One region of the Planococcus sp. RAB007_Raresut genome, then DNA from elsewhere that is predicted to be linked to it. Evidence: riboswitches for the same ligand, from Rfam matches in the RefSeq annotation. Region 1 holds a riboswitch; the other holds the start of a gene.

Region 1 (8,151 bases):
AAGCACTTTCATCCTGACCTGAAGTCGGTTCATCTAGAAACAGCACATTTCGTTTATCCGCAAGCATCGCCCCGATCGCCACCCGGCGTTTTTGGCCATGGCTGACGGAAAAAGGATTTTGCTCCTTGATTTCTGTTAGCCGGAGAGACTCTATCAAATCATCCAGCTCCATTTTGGAAGACGTTCCGCCAAAAGCCAGTTCGTCAAAGACTGTTGAAGTTAAAAACAGAAATTCTGGTGATTGCGGTACATAGCCACAAGGGTCTGATGAAAACTTCTCAGCTTCTTTTTTATAAATGCCGCAAATCGCTTTCACCAATGTCGATTTTCCGCTGCCATTTGGTCCCGCGATGACGATGCATTCTCCTTTTTGCGCATGGAATGAAACCGGCTGGAGCAGAGTGTTTCCTTTCATCTTTACTGAAAGTCCCGTCGCAGATATTACAGTCTCATCCAATATTGAATGGAGCCGGAGCGGGTATCGCAAAGTCTCGTGCGGCTTGAAGATGGTGTCTTCTGAAATTCTGCCATCGCTCGTTATCTTAATTTCACGGTCAAAAAATGTTTCCCAGTAATCCAACCTGTGTTCTACAGCGATGATTGTCAGATTGAACGTCTTTTGCAATTGATCGAGCCACAGGATGAATTCTTTCCCGGTATAGGGATCAAGATGCGATATCGGTTCATCAAGCAACAGGACTTCGGGATTCATGACCAATGCACAGGCAGTGGCAACCCGCTGTTTCATTCCGCCGGATAGTGTTTGAATTGAAACATGCCGGAGGTGGCAGAGGCCGGTAATGTCCAGGACATGACGGATCCGCTCCTCCATTTCGCTTGCCGGGGTATTTAAATTTTCAAGAGTGAAGGCAAGTTCTTCTTCGACCGTCGGCATACAGAACTGCGAATCCGGATCCTGGAAAACAGTCGCCACGCGGTGGTTGATTTCTCCAGGTGAATAACAATCTGCGGGTTTGCTGAATAAGTGAATTTCGCCATCCACAATGCCGTCGCAATTGGCAGGATAGAGCCGGTTCAATAAATACAGCAAAGTCGACTTGCCGGAGCCGCTGGGACCGGAAATGGCAACACGTTCGCCGCGCTCGATCGTAAAAGAGATCGATGAAAGTGTCGGTGATTGGTCATCCGGAAAACGGAAGCTGACATTATTCATTTCAAAAATAGTGTCATGCATTTGCATCACGCGGTTGTGTCCGAGCGATGGCGTAGCCGCGAAGTGAACCGGTCGCAAGCAGCGCATCGCCGATATATTTGCCGCCAATTCCGGCAATGATTGCTCCGCTCAAAACGCGAAGCGTAAACATCAACGCGACAAAACCTGGATCAAGCGCCGCATAGCCGGAAACGAAATAACCGTAGATGAAGCTAAATACTGCCGCACCGATGCCTGCAAGCATAAAGACAAAAATATTAAAGTGGCGGTAACGCGTCACAGTAAAAGCTGCTTCAGCGCCGAGGCCCTGAACAATCCCGGAAAGAATAAGGCGGGGACCAACCGCATTGCCGAGCATCACTTCGATGATCGCCGCCATGGTTTCGGGAATCAAGGCAGTGCCGGGCTTACGGATAATGTGCATACAGATGATTGAAACGATAAACCAGATGCCGAACATCCATTCATAGGCGATGGGGCCGATCAGCCCTGCCCATATATTGCCGAGGTGGATGAATAACAGGTAGACGATACCGAATACGACTCCAAACAGGGACATCAACACAATTTCCTTCAGTTTCCACGATTTAAGCATCGGCTTTTCCTCCATCAGCTTTGGCATGAGAAGGGCTGTTGATGCTCATCGATACGGTCATGACGAGATGGTGATGTTCAACAGAACGTGCATGAGTGAATGATTCTTCAAAGAATGCAAAGACATCATGTATATCGCCGTGGATACCACTCGCGTAATGCATCGAATCGTTCCACACGCCGTGCTCTTTTGCCCTTTCAACTTCACGGTAAATGACGCTCATATAATCCGGATTGTTCATCGGATAAAGCGCAAACTGCGACGATACATATTGCTTTGTGAGATCCCTATTCAACAACTGATCATCTTTGTTGAGGTAGACATCTCCTGACGTATCTCCCGGGCAGCCGATGGAGAATGTGCCATTCAAAGCCACATGTTCGCCGGTTTTCGCTGCATGCAAAGTCAAGGCTTTCGCAACATTGAAGACGTGGTTCTGTTTTCCGCGGATGACAGTGGATACGTCATCCGTGTGCATCCAGACATTCGAGGTGTCTGTTTCATTAAGCGCCCCTTTGATGATTTTGATGAAGTCGCCAGACATCGGATTGAGCGTGAAGCGAAATCCGACAATCAGCCTTGTGCCGCATTGCAATGGTTCCATAACAATATTCCTCCTTAAAAATGTGCACAAAAAAGGCCGCATCCGTGAAGATGCAGCCACTGTTCCATGCAAATTAAAAGGAGATACTAGCTCCTGAAAAGTTCGTTTTGCGGAAAGTCACCGCACTTCCTCACGCAGGTCCTAACCTGATCGAGTCATAAGGGATCGGAGCTTTCGCTCGCATCTCAGCTAAATAAGCACCCCCAGTGCAGAAAACGGTATACGGTTTTTGTGTTCGGGTTGTCCCGATGGCTCTAGTGTAAATGAAGGGAGGGGGGAAGTAAAGGGTATTTTAGAAACATGATATTGCGCAAAACAGCTCCGCTTTCCTGGCGGCTTGCGCCGAGCTAACTCGGACTCGTTGTACTTCGCCCGAGTGGATCTCGGCACTTCGCTTAATCGCCTGGGAGTCTTCGCTGTTTTGCTCCATATCATTCTGCCAGCCAATTACATAGGTGAAGGTATTTAAATAGAGGAATATGATTTATGTATTATCTTGAAATCAGAGCATATTTATTGTGTTCATGCATAAACCGGCGTAAAATTCCCATTAGTCACCAAATTTATTGGGGCTTTATTGAAAAGATATACAGATGTAAATTGATTGATTTTAATTATATAACTATCTGGTTAGCAGAAAGGATGGTTTCTGATATGACAGTAAAAGTGAAAGTATATTCGGATTATGTTTGTCCATTTTGTTTCCTGGCAGAACAGCCGTTAGAGGAAGCGATCAAAGGAAAAGATGTGGAAGTTGAGTGGATGCCTTTCGAATTGCGTCCAGCACCAAATCCGACATTGCGCCCGGAAGACGATTATCTCCAAAAGACTTGGTCGCAGTCGGTTTACCCGATGGCTGAACAGATGGGAATCGAGATTGTATTGCCGGATGTGTCGCCGCAGCCCCATACCCATTTGGCATTTGAAGGGCTTCAATATGCCAAAGAAAAAGGGAAAGGCACTGCATATAATGAACGCATGCTGAAAGCCTTTTTCCAGGAGAGCCAGGATATCGGTGATGTCGAAGTATTGACGAAACTGGCAGGGGAAGTCGGCTTGGATGAAAAAGAATACCGTGAAGCACTTGAGTCCCGTAAGTACAAAGAAGCTCACCAGCAGGCACTTGAGCACTCATATGAAGAGGCTGATATAACGGCTGTACCCACATTCGTGATCGGGGATACTAAAATCGCCGGCATCCATACGAAAGAGACACTCGAACAGCTGATCGACGAAGAACTGCAGAAACAAAAACCTAAAGTCTTGTTTGAAGGAATGGCTTGTGGACCAGGCGGTTTCTGCTAATACTACTAGAAGAGGTGTAAACCTATGACGAATAAATATAAAGCGATTTTAAAGAATAACGACTGGGTAAAAGGCATTTCCCGCCACGGTGAAATGATCATCGGTTTTGTTGATTCAATGAGTTTGGAGCAGGAAGCTGTGCATGTAGTTGTCGCTGAAAGTGATAACGAAGAGCTGATCGGCAAAACGATTCCGATGCATTTCACTCAAGTGGAAGTCATTCCGACGGCCGTAACCAAGAATGCCGGCGAGCTCGAGTTTTTGATCGACTTGGCTTTGGCGACTGGTGATAAAGAATGGTTCGAAGAGCTGTCTGCTGAATTGAATGAGAAGAAGCAGGCGGTTAATTAAGATAAACAGAAAAGATAATGATATAAGAAAGAGCAGCGGCATTATGTAGCCGCTGCTCTTTTTGATTGATTGTCTTAACCTTAAAGCGAATAAGAGTAATATTCTCATATTAATGCGTAAGGGAATTAAAAGAGGGTATTGAAGATTATAGTGAAATAATCTAAGTAGAATTAATACAAAAATAAATGACAAAGCGGGTGTTAAGATATGAATGAAGAGACGACGATTTTAAAAACAACTGATTGGGTAAAAGGAACTTCAATTAAAGGTGAAATGGTCATTGGATTCATCGATTCGCTGAGCATGGTCCAAGGAGCTGTATATGTAACGGTTGCGGAAAGCGATAACCCTGGTATTGTCGGTTTGACGATTCCGCTGGCGGTCCAGCATGTCGAGACTTTGCCTCAGATTGCACCAAAAGACATGGCTCAGCTTGAAGATCTGATTGATCTGGCTTTGCAGACTGGGGATAGAGAGTGGTTTGAAGAGTTGACTGGTGAGTTGAATGGAAAAGAGCTAGGGTTTAAATAAATTCTAAACTTTCGAAATAAATATTAATAGTTTTGGCAGCAGGCTATTTATTGGCTTGCTGTTTTTTTCGTCTTTTGGGAATACGGTTTTAGGATTGAGTTTAGAAGGAAAATTTAGACTAATGCAAAATATTTTAATGAGCATATGACCATACAAAGAATCATAATTTTAAACAATTATTACATATAACTGGTTTGTCAAATATCCAGTGGTAGCACCTCTTCATTATCTTGTGAATCTTTAATGCGCTTAGTAAAGAGCAGTAAAAGGTGTCAAATGTCATCTTATATTAAGAATATTATGCCGTAGTATGAGGAAATAAATGAACAGGAACTATAGTGTAAACCCAAAACAAACAATGAAAAATATTGACTAATAATAATACCTCTAATCGATGTTTATAACCTGAATAAGGTAATTGTTTATTGTTTTCTTAATACGGAGTCCAGGTAAATGGAAGTCTAAAAAGAGAAATACAAAAGAAAAAACTGATTTTTCATGGTATTATTTACTAATAAATCTAAAAATAAAATAGACATATTAAGTTAAGGGGGTTAATCGATGACTAATTACCAAGTGCTAAGAAACGACCTAATAAAAGAACTAGAATCTTTTTTAGTAGGTCCTAGGAAAAAGGAAGAAATTCTAGGGAAAAAAATGCGTCCTATGACAGTCTATTTATCAGGAAAGCTCGTTCCTTTCGGTTCCACCTCAGATGTTGTTAATGAACGAGAAAATGCTATTGAAACGCATGTTGAAATAAATGATGAAGAAGTTGATGAACAGCTGAAAACGAAGAAAATCTTCAGACCTTCGAGTATGGGTTTTAGTTTTAAATTAAAGGATCTTCTACCAGTTGACATAGAAGCTAATTGGGCCGTGTATGAAGGAGAAGAGCATAAGAGAATATCACATTCGGAAAAATGGATTGTTGACCTATCAAAAATTCATTCGACTACATTGGAAAACAAGAACGATTCAAAGTTAGGTAAAGTTAGGTACTCAATTCGTTTTAGAAATGGTTTGTACCATGTAAGCATATTTTTATTTAATCATTTAAAACGTGAAGAATATCCTCTCCAAAGCGAAGTAATGTTCCAATGTGAATTGAAAGTACATGTACCAAAAACAGCAATCGGCGAATTTACGTCAAAAGCAGATCAATATCACTTACAGAATGAGTTGCTTTATCGAGATAAAAAAGAAGTGGCAATAGGACATGGTGTAGGTGTTGACTGGCAAAGCATAGATAATATCACAACTATTTTTTCAACTTGGATGCCAAAGTATGAATTGCCAACAGTAGAGCATAGCAGAATTGAAGGCCAGGCATTTTCGATGAGAGAGCTAAGTGAATTGCCAGTAGAACAATTAAAAAATAAATTAGATTCAATTCCAGCGATTTATAAAAGCTGGTTAAAAGAACAAGAAGTTATTGTAAATGAATTGCCTTTATATTTGAAAGAAGAAGCGGATAAAAACGTTAAAAAAGTCGAAGAAATCATTCGCCGTATAGAAGAAGGTATTGATTTAGTAACACGCAATCCGAGTTCTCTTGAATATTTAGCTTTCCAATTTGCCAATAAAGCAATGGTGTTACAGCGAGCTTATTCTGAAGTAGCTCGAATATACCGGTCTGAAAAAAGACGGGTTAAACCTCAGCCAAACGGTGAGTGGCGTTTGTTTCAGTTAATCTTCCTACTAATGAGTATCGCTGGTGCCTCAGATGAAAACCATGAAGACCGAGAAATTGTCGATTTAATTTGGTTTCCAACTGGGGGAGGAAAGACAGAAGCCTATTTAGGCGTGGCAGCTTATGTTATGGCATATCGTCGCTTGCAAGCTCCTGATCAAGTGGATAAATACGCTGGTGTAACAATATTAATGCGTTACACATTACGATTATTAACAACACAGCAATTTCAGCGTGCGGCAGCTTTAATTTGTGCTGCTGAGATGTTACGCAAGCATAATCCAAAACAATTAGGAACCGAATCTTTCAGTATTGGCTTGTGGATCGGCGCAGAATCTTCACCAAACCAATTAAAAGATGCTACGGAAAAGCTAAAGTTACTTCGCAGTGGCCAAGAAGTAAAAGTAGGAAATCCAATGCAATTGATGAATTGCCCATGGTGCGGTGACGAATTAGGAACAGAGCAATACGAAATCACAGAGAAACATCAAAAGATATGCTGTGGAAATAAGGAATGCGCTTTTAGACATGGTATTCCCGTTTATACAGTAGATGAAGTAATCTATCAAAAACTCCCGACTTTATTAATTGGAACTGTTGATAAAGTTGCACAACTACCTTGGAAAAAAGAAATGCATGAGTTATTTGGAAATAAAAACGCATATAGTCGCGAATATGGCTTTAAGTATAGTGAAACACTCCCAAGGGGATATAGCCGTATTAATCGTCTGAAGCCCCCTGAACTTATTATCCAAGACGAGCTACATCTTATTTCAGGCCCTTTAGGTTCGTTAACGGGGTTATATGAAGTAGCAATAGATTTACTAACGAGAAATAACGGTCACCCCGCAAAGGTTATAGCTTCAACTGCTACAATTAGTGGAGCCGAAGAACAAGTAAGAGCATTATACGGACGCAAAATGCTGCAATTTCCATTAGCAGTCCAAAAAGCAAATGATAATTTCGTATCGAAAGAAATTCCAACTACAGAAAAACATGGCCGTTATTATGTTGGGGTTTGTGCGCCAGGTGTAAGTAACAAGATTCAAGCAATTCATATGTATAGTGCTTATACAGCTATTACAAGAAGTCAATCTAAATTTAATGTAGATCCCTACTACACCATGCTCGGTTATTTTAATACAATCAAAGAATTAGCTGGAATGGTTACAACATTTAAAGATGAAGTAATAAGCCGTCTAAATATGCTGGACGCAACTGACACATTCAACCATGACTTAGTAATTGAAGAGCTAACTAGCCGTAAAAAAGCCCAGGAAATTCCTCATTTATTGAATCGAATGGAAAAGGGAATGGGAGAAGAAGGGGTGTTAGATGGTGTACTTGCCACTAATATGATTTCAGTTGGTGTAGATGTAGATCGTTTAGGGACAATGATTGTCCAAGGGCAAGCTAAAACGACCTCTGAATATATTCAAGCAACGAGCCGTGTTGGCCGTAAACATCCCGGGGTAGTATTCGTGCTCTTAAATTCGGCGCGCTCTCGTGATATTTCGCATTTTGAACGTTTTAAAGTTTATCATCAATCATTATATCGTCATGTAGAAACGATGAGTGTAACGCCATTTGCAAAAGGCGCGTTAAATAAAGGATTAACAGGAGCGTTTATTGGTTTTATTCGCCAAACACTTATGGAGATTAATGCTGAACAAAGTCCAAGTAATATTTTAAGCATGCAAAGTGAAATAGAAGAACAAATGCTTCAGTTTTCAAATCGAGTCAAAGATGCGAATGTTGAAACTTTGGAGAATGAATTAAATGAATTATTGGAATGGTGGAAGCAAGCTGCTACTAAGTATAGTAACCAGAAATTAGCTTATCGTTCTTCACAATATGTTAAGTATCACTTGCTACATGGATTCAACGAAAAAGGGAAA
Region 2 (8,151 bases), on a different contig from region 1:
TACGGCTTATCCAGATTCGATCCGAATTCCCCATACTGGGCTTTGCCGGAACTTGAAAATCTGCAATATCCGCTGCTAATCGGCATGTATATCGGGATGATCCCTTTTTTCATTGCGCTGTACCAATCCCTGAAACTCCTTGGGTATATTGACCGCAACCAAGCTTTCTCCACCTTTTCCGTAAAAGCCATCCGCAATATCAAACGCTGTGCGATTGCCATCATCATTGTCTATTTGATCGAGATGCCATTCCTTTATATGCTGACAATGGCAGATGACGCGCCGGCGATCATCATGGGGCTGTTCGTCATTTTCGCTTCGCTTGTCGTCGCAGTCTTTGCCGCCGTTCTCCAGAAATTATTACAGGATGCCATCCGAATCAAATCCGAGAACGACTTGACGGTCTGACGTAAAATTAAGTGGGAAAATTGGAAAGATCACCGATTACGGTGGTCTTTTTTTCTGTTTGTGGTGAATTTTTTACTTTTTTATAGGTGATTAAAGGATATTCTCCCCTGTTGTAAGTCATAGGGCGGGTTTGTTTCCGCAGATTCGGATTTATTTGCGCTGAGCGAGATTTATTTGCGCAGCTCAGTTTTTATTTGCGCTGAGCACAAAATGAGAGAAAAAAACCACCGCATAGGCGGTGGCTTTTCACTATATCATGTCAAAAAGACTCCACTTCCAGCTTCTTGCCCTGCGACTCGTAGCCTTTCATGTAATTGATGCGGCGCTGTGCCGACGTTGCGTTGACCTGTTCGTCTGCATGATAGGAAGAGCGCACCATCGGCCCTGCTTCACAATGGCTGAAGCCTTTCGACAATGCAATTTCCTTCAGCTCGGCGAATTCATCAGGATGATAATAGCGTTCCACGTTTAAATGTTTTTTAGTCGGCTGCAGGTACTGGCCGATCGCCATGATATCGACATTGTGCGCACGCAGATCGTCCATCGTTTCAATGATTTCTTCCTTCGTTTCACCAAGCCCGACCATGATACTCGATTTCGTTGGTGTGTTCGGCGCAATTTCCTTAACCCGCTCCAGCAATTGAAGTGACCGGTCATACATCGCCCGGGCACGCACCCGCTTCGTCAGGCGTCTGACGGTTTCGATATTATGGTTGAAAATATCCGGTGCACTGTCCATCAACGTATGGAGGCTTTCGTAATCGCCTTTCATATCGGATGGCAGGATTTCCACGGTCGTTGCCGGCATCCTTCTGCGGATGGCACGCACCGTCTCAGCAAAAACAGCGGCACCGCCGTCTTTCAGATCATCCCGGGCAACCGCTGTCACCACGACATGCTTCAAACCCATAATTTCTACAGATTCCGCCACGCGTTCCGGTTCGCCCAGATCAAGTTCATTCGGCAATCCTGTTTTGACCGCACAGAAGCGGCATCCTCTCGTGCAGGTATCTCCGAGAATCATGAAAGTAGCGGTTTTTCGTTCACTCCAGCATTCGTGGATGTTCGGGCATCTCGCTTCTTCACATACCGTGTTGAGCTTTTTCTCACGCATCAATTTCTTTAGTCCTGTAAACGATTCATTCGTATTGATTTTCACCTTCAGCCAATCCGGTTTCCGTATGTATTCTTCTTGTTTTGACATTTAAACTCCTCCTAATTTTTAGTTGAGTAACTCCAATCAAGATTTTTATACTTCGTTTCCGCCAGCTGATTGATTTCGATCAATCTCTTATCCGACAGCGTAAGCGGTTCCAATTTAACGCCAAGCCCTTTTTCGAATCCCTGTTTAAAAGCAGCCTTCACTCTATCAAAATCAACCGATTTTCCAGTCGCCGTGTTGATGGAGATGGCCTTATCCTTGAACGCATCCCTTGCGCGCTGTTTTATTTCAAGTGAAGGGTAAGTGAATAAATCGAATAACTTCACGCTGTCAATTTCAATCGGAATTGACCCATGCTGCAGGATGATGCCTTTTCTTCTCATCTGGGCACTGCCCGCTGCCTTTTTCCCATCAACCAACAGCTCGTACCAGGAAGACTTATCAAAGCAAACAGCTGAATCCGTTTTCTCCATCGACGTTTCGGGTATCGCAAACTCCGCTTCAATGCCAAGTTCCTTGAATCCTTCCAATAAACCTTTTGAAATGACCAGATAAGCTTCTTTTACAGAACGCGGCATGGCCGGATGCGTTTCCGGAACCACCACACTGTAAGTCAATTCCTGATCATGAAGCACAGCGCGTCCGCCCGTCTGCCTGCGAACGATTTCCGCTCCGTAAGCTGACGCCTGCTGAAAGTCGATTTTTTTATCGGCATCCTGAAAGCGGCCGACTGAAATTCCCGCCGGCGACCAGCCGTATAATCGGATAGTTGGACCGATTTCCCCTTTGCTCAGCCATTCCAGCAACAGTTCATCCAAAGCCATATTAAATGAGGCGCTGTTATGGCCTGAATCGATGAACCCCCATGTTTCCCCCATCGCTTCTCCCCCTTTTTTTGCACAAAAAAATACACAGCTTCCAAAGATATGGACAGCAGTGCAGAGTGGTTGCATCACAATAAGCCTGCAATTACCACTTCCCTCCGCCGGCATAATCCAGATCAGGTTCAAAGGGTCCAAGCTATGCTTGTCTCAGCCCAAAAAGCGGCTCCCCTAGTGCATAATTTATTTGTTACCCAAATCCTACCATAAGGTAACTGAAAAACAAACCTCTTTTTTATTTATACTGCTCGAGAAGGTTTTAGGACACAGCTGTCGAATAAAACAAAAAGAATACACGAAGAGGAGACGGTCCTATGCCGAATACGGCCCTGCTGATCATCGATGCCCAAAATGAAATGTTCGACCCTGCCAATCCAGTCCATGAAAGTGATAAACTGCTTGAGAATCTTCAAACGCTGATTCAAAAAGCGCGTTCAGCGGGCGTGCCTGTTATTTACGTACAGCATAACGATGCCGGCCTTGTGGAAGGCACAGATTTCTGGCAGATTCACGAATCGATCCAGCCGCAAGCGGAAGACCTGATTATCCAGAAAAAAATTCCGGATTCTTTCCAAGAAACTTCTTTACTCGAAGAATTGAAATCGAAAGGAATTCAAAACCTTGTCATTGCTGGCAATCAAACTGAGTATTGCATAGACGCCACAACACAAAGTGCCAGTAAGCACGGTTTCAATGTGACGCTGGCAAAAGACGCCCACGGCACATGGGATTCAGAGACGATGAGCGCTGAACAGATCATCGGCCACCATAATGAGCTGCTAAGCGATTTCGCTGAACTTCAGGAGACCCGAGATATTCAATTTACGAAATGAGATTAATTTTATAAGGAAAGCCCCGATGGATGATCGGGGCTTTCCTTTTTGATTGTCATCTTCAAACAATCTTTGGGCTTTAGCGTGTAAAACCGCCTTCCGAATGGATGATCTGACCCGTAATCCACGCTGCATCGTCACTTGCCAGGAACTTCACCAATATCGCCGCGTCTTTCGGTTCACCTGGACGTCCGAATGGGAATCGAGGCTGCAGCGCATCTTGTATTTCGGATGTCATCCATCCGCTGTCAGTCGGTCCAGGATTCACCGCATTGACGGTGATTCCAAGCGGTGCAACTTCCGCTGACAAGGTGATTGTCAATGCGTCAACCGCGCCTTTCGTCGTGGCATAAGCCAGTTCACCCGGCATCGGGCCTTTGAACTGTCCTGACGTGAGATTGATAATCCGTCCCCCTGATTTTTTCGTAAAGCGTTTGGCAAAACCGCTGCTCAGCATAGTCGTAGCAAGCACATTCACACGGTAATGCCGATCCAGCTCTTCGATGGTCAAAGTGGAATAATCGGTATCCGTCGAATAAGCAGCGTTGTTCACCAATATATCAGCTTGACCGAGCTCGCTTTCCACCTGTTTAAGCAACGATTCCAGTTCTGCCGCTTGTGACAGATCCACTTCCAAAGACGTCACTTTCACGCCGAACCGCTTCAATTCCTCTTTCAACTGGGCCGGTTCGTCCGCTTCAATTTTCCATGGCATACTGTTGTCATACGCTGTCCAGTAGGTGAAGAAGATATTGCAGCCATTCTCCGCCAGTTCCTTGCAGATTGCAGCTCCGATGCCGTTCAAGCGGCTCGCACCTGTTACAATGGCGAGTTTGCCAGTTAATAGGCCCATTTCATTTCCTCCTTAAAGCTTTCTAGCTGGTTGACTTAACTTTATCATATCGTTTTGGTGATAGAATCCATTTTATCTTTAATTAAGTCAATTATGCCTTCATGTTCAATGATATTAAGTCAGGACTATATACACATTAAAAATAGATATATTCCGGGACACTTAAATGTTAATATATAGAAAACTTACAAGTATATAATCTGATTTTAGAAACTTGATAGTCCTTTTCCGAGGCGAAAAATACAAGTCAAAGCTGAATCCAGCGACACACTCTACTTTTCCTTTCGGCAGAATTTTGTTTTAAAACAATCCAGATGGAAAGTAGAGGAAGACATGAAAGTATTGTGGAAAGTAGTAATTTTATCTGTTTTATTCCTTGGGTTCAGTATCGGAAGCTATTGGCTCATATTCAGCCAGGGGCTCGTTTTAGGCATTCTTGTATCATTCATGCTGCTGGTGCTTTGTGTAGCTGGACTCGCTTTCAGCCTGTATGGAATTCAAAGTGGACATCTTAAAAGAATATGGCTCAAGAGCCGGATGGAAGTCGCTGCTTTATTGATTTTGACTGTATACCTCAGTTCGGCGATCGGCCTGTTCGCTGCCGCTAATACTTTCTTGGAAGCTAAAGAGCTGACTAAAAACTTCTCAGCTGCTGAAAAGACTCAAATGCTGGCATCTTCTCTCTGGAACAGCAATTCGAATTCCAGCACGATTGGCAGCATCGAGAAAAACGGCGTGGTTTATTCCTTCACTGCTTCGACTAAAGACGAGATCGATAAAATCGATGCATTTCTGGAAGAAGAAAAAGGACGCATCGCTGACTTCTATGGCAATAAAGAAATGGGTGACTTAACGATTGTCTTCCATGATGATTTTGATACATTATCTGAAGCGTCCGGCTATGAGGAAGCCATGGGCTATTATGATTATTACAGCCAGGAAATCCATTTGGTTCCGGATGATTATTCATGGGATATCATCCTTCTTCATGAATACAGCCACCATCAGAGCCATTTGTATTCACAGAAATATGGCCTATCTGAGACCCGCCTGCCCTTATGGTTTGAAGAAGGTGTCGCCGATTATCTGGCCGGTGAGACCAGCGATTGGTATGCACTTGAAGATGTGGAGATCACTGATTTCAAACTGCTGGACTACGATTATTCTTTCCATAATACGTATTCCCGCACTTACGACCCGTATATCCAAAGCTTTTTGGCAGTCGAAGCGCTGGTCAATGAACATGGTGAGGCGCTATTGCCGACATTTCTTTCTGCCACGATGCCGAGTGAATTCTACGCCATGCTTGAAGAAGCGACGGGTATGGAGCTTGCCGAATTCCAGGAAACTTTCCTCGATGACATGATTGAAGAAAGTACAGCGGAACAGTCAAAATACGATGAAGCTTATGAAGCGATGGAAACAGGGAATTTTGAAGAAGCGGCAACAATCATAGATGAATTAAAGGAAACAGCGTCGGAAGAAGATTTAAATCATCTGTCCTGGATGCAGACTGATCTTTACTTGATGCAGGATCAATATGACGAAGCCATCACTTTCATGGAAGACCGTCTCGAAAACGGAAATCCCGATTACCGCCTTGATGATCTCATGACACTTGCTGAAATTTATCTGCTTATTGATCCGGCGGTATCCTTGGAATTGGTTAGGGAAGCGGATACAATCTCTCTTGAAGATGAGGAGATGGAATTCGGTTATTACTATACGGCAGCTTATCTCGAAGCATATGAGCTGATCAACTCCGCGTCACCTTACGAAGGCTATATGATTTTATTGGAAGAAGAGCTGATCTATAACGAAACTGTCATCGAGAAAGTGGAAGATAAAGTAGCGAAAGAGTTTCCGGAAGCTAGTTGATTGATAAGAAATAAAGCAGGCTCCGCTGATGTGCGTGACCTGCTTTTTAGTGCTTTTGCTCGGATGATTTTTGCTGAGTGATTATAGAATCTCCTGAATGATCATAGAATCTCCTGAGTGATCATAGAACTCGCTGAGTGATCATAGAATCTCCTGAGTGATCATAGAATCCCCTGAGTGATCATAGAATCCCCTGAGTGATCATAGAATCTCCTGAATGATCATAGAACTCGCTGAGTGATCATAGAACTCGCTGAGTGATCATAGAATCCCCTGAGTGATCATAGAATCTTCTGAGTGATCATAGAATCCCAAATACCGCTCATAGAATTCGAAAAGGCAGGCTCCGCTGATGTGCGGGCCTGCTTTTGTCGAATTATCAAACTGAAACCTGCTTTCACAAACCTTGTTTCTTCACCGGAAGCCAGATTTCGCTGTATACCTTCTCGAAATCACCCATATCACCATTAAATGAGATTTCAGGACCTTCCCTCAGTTCATAATTAGAAGACGGCAGCCATTCCGAAAAGATTTTCCCCCACGTTTCCTGGAGTACACCCGGAAATGGCCCTTCCATTTTGAAAATTGCCCAGTTGCCCGCAGGAACGTTCACCACATCAAACTCTCCAAAATTAGCATCCAAAGTCGTGATGGATCCGATTAGATGATCGAGTTCCCCCTGTTCTTCATTGCGCCCCGCGTCAAAGTTAAAGGATGCGTTCACCACTGTTTTGACTTCCGTATTCCGCATCTGGCCAAGTTTCTCCCGCTGCTCAGGTGTGATGGAACCAGCCATATTCATGATTTCCTGATTTTGCCCTTCAAAGACAATCGGCACCCTTTTTTTAATGCCCACCAATTTAAAGGCTTCTTTTTCTGCGATACTGTAATCCATATCCATTCCTCCTTGAATCGTCAATTGGAAAGTCAGGCGCGGAAACAGCTTCAAGGCATCACTGTTCTTCACTTCCGACGGATGCACACCCGACCACTCACGAAAAGCACGGCTGAAACCATCCGCCGAATCGTAGCCGTATTTCACTGCTACATCCAGTACACGCTCGCCGCCCCGCTGCAGATCGAAAGCCGCCTGTGACAATCGCCGGTTGCGGATATAGCTGCTCAGCGTCATGCCGGACAAATAAGAAAACAGCTTCCGAAAATGATATTCCGAAACGCCCGCAATGTCCGCGACTTCCTGAAAATCGATGTCACTGTCCAAATGTCCTTCTATATACTGCAGCGATTCATTCATATCTTTCAGCATATTCATAACCTGACCTCCCTTCTTCTACAATTCTATTCGGAGTTCAACACCGCCATCCGATGCCGGGTGTTCGAAAAATATCGTCTCTCACTGAAATCAGCTAATCAATTCTCCCGAAAACCCGTATCCCGCATAACCACACCATACGCACGGCCTGGCAGCGCCGCTTTCAGTTCCGCCATCAGCCGTTCCAATTCCGCCGAAAACACTTCGTACTCTTCTTTCGCGAGCACCAGCCTCAAAAGGCTCACCATCGAATAGACCGTGCCTTTCCCGAGGCTTCCCGCCGGCAATCGGAGCATCGCATCGACGTCAATGAGTTCTTCCGGATGCGCCAGCCGGTAACGGTACAGCACTTCTTCATGCGCCGATTTATTGCGGTACGGAAAAGCGATGCGCAATAAGGCATCCAGTTCACTTGCCTTTAATTGCAAGGGTTCATACTCTTCGCTGAACTCGGCGGCAAAATCCTGGGCGATGCGTTCGCGCAGTTCATCATCGATTACGGAATAGAAATTGGTGATTTGCCCAAGCGACAGAAAATTGACGAGGACCCATAGCGGCACATTTCGGTGCTTATCGAAAAATTTACGGATGGCCGGGTATTTCACACGATCGCGTTTCTTATGGGTCTTGATCAGATTATAAAGTGTTGAAATGATGCGGTCCCGTTCGTGATGACGCTCCGTGTCCCCGCTGTAATTAGCCGGCTCCAGGAAAGAGTCCATGTCTTTAAACTTTTCTGAAAAGCGATACGCCACTTTCGATTTGATATTCTTTTCGAACTTCAGCAATTCATTGAGCATGAGCATCCGCAATTCACGGTCGAAACGGTACAGCGCGTAAATATGGCCAAATTCCGTTCCTGC

The links. Region 1 has a riboswitch for thiamine pyrophosphate ahead of AC2Q9J_RS00385 (YkoF family thiamine/hydroxymethylpyrimidine-binding protein). Riboswitches for the same ligand answer to the same signal wherever they lie in the genome.
Region 2: linked by a shared signal. The riboswitch ahead of AC2Q9J_RS13240 (lipoate--protein ligase family protein) and the one ahead of AC2Q9J_RS00385 (YkoF family thiamine/hydroxymethylpyrimidine-binding protein) in region 1 are both predicted to bind thiamine pyrophosphate.

Annotation. Positions count from the first base shown of each region.
Region 1 is NZ_JBXYIF010000001.1:79,486-87,636, reverse strand. Features, by position in the region: gene AC2Q9J_RS00395 (ABC transporter ATP-binding protein) at 1-1,201, opposite strand, end outside; gene AC2Q9J_RS00390 (ECF transporter S component) at 1,188-1,769, opposite strand; gene AC2Q9J_RS00385 (YkoF family thiamine/hydroxymethylpyrimidine-binding protein) at 1,762-2,373, opposite strand; TPP riboswitch at 2,484-2,588, opposite strand; gene AC2Q9J_RS00380 (DsbA family oxidoreductase) at 3,028-3,678, shown strand; gene AC2Q9J_RS00375 (IDEAL domain-containing protein) at 3,703-4,029, shown strand; gene AC2Q9J_RS00370 (IDEAL domain-containing protein) at 4,237-4,560, shown strand; gene drmA (DISARM system helicase DrmA) at 5,122-8,151, shown strand, end outside.
Region 2 is NZ_JBXYIF010000006.1:94,530-102,680, forward strand. Features, by position in the region: gene AC2Q9J_RS13230 (DUF2975 domain-containing protein) at 1-408, shown strand, start outside; gene lipA (lipoyl synthase) at 668-1,612, opposite strand; gene AC2Q9J_RS13240 (lipoate--protein ligase family protein) at 1,624-2,448, opposite strand; TPP riboswitch at 2,531-2,634, opposite strand; gene AC2Q9J_RS13245 (cysteine hydrolase family protein) at 2,766-3,284, shown strand; gene AC2Q9J_RS13250 (SDR family oxidoreductase) at 3,364-4,137, opposite strand; gene AC2Q9J_RS13255 (hypothetical protein) at 4,471-6,015, shown strand; gene AC2Q9J_RS13260 (AraC family transcriptional regulator) at 6,413-7,288, opposite strand; gene AC2Q9J_RS13265 (Abi family protein) at 7,387-8,151, opposite strand, start outside.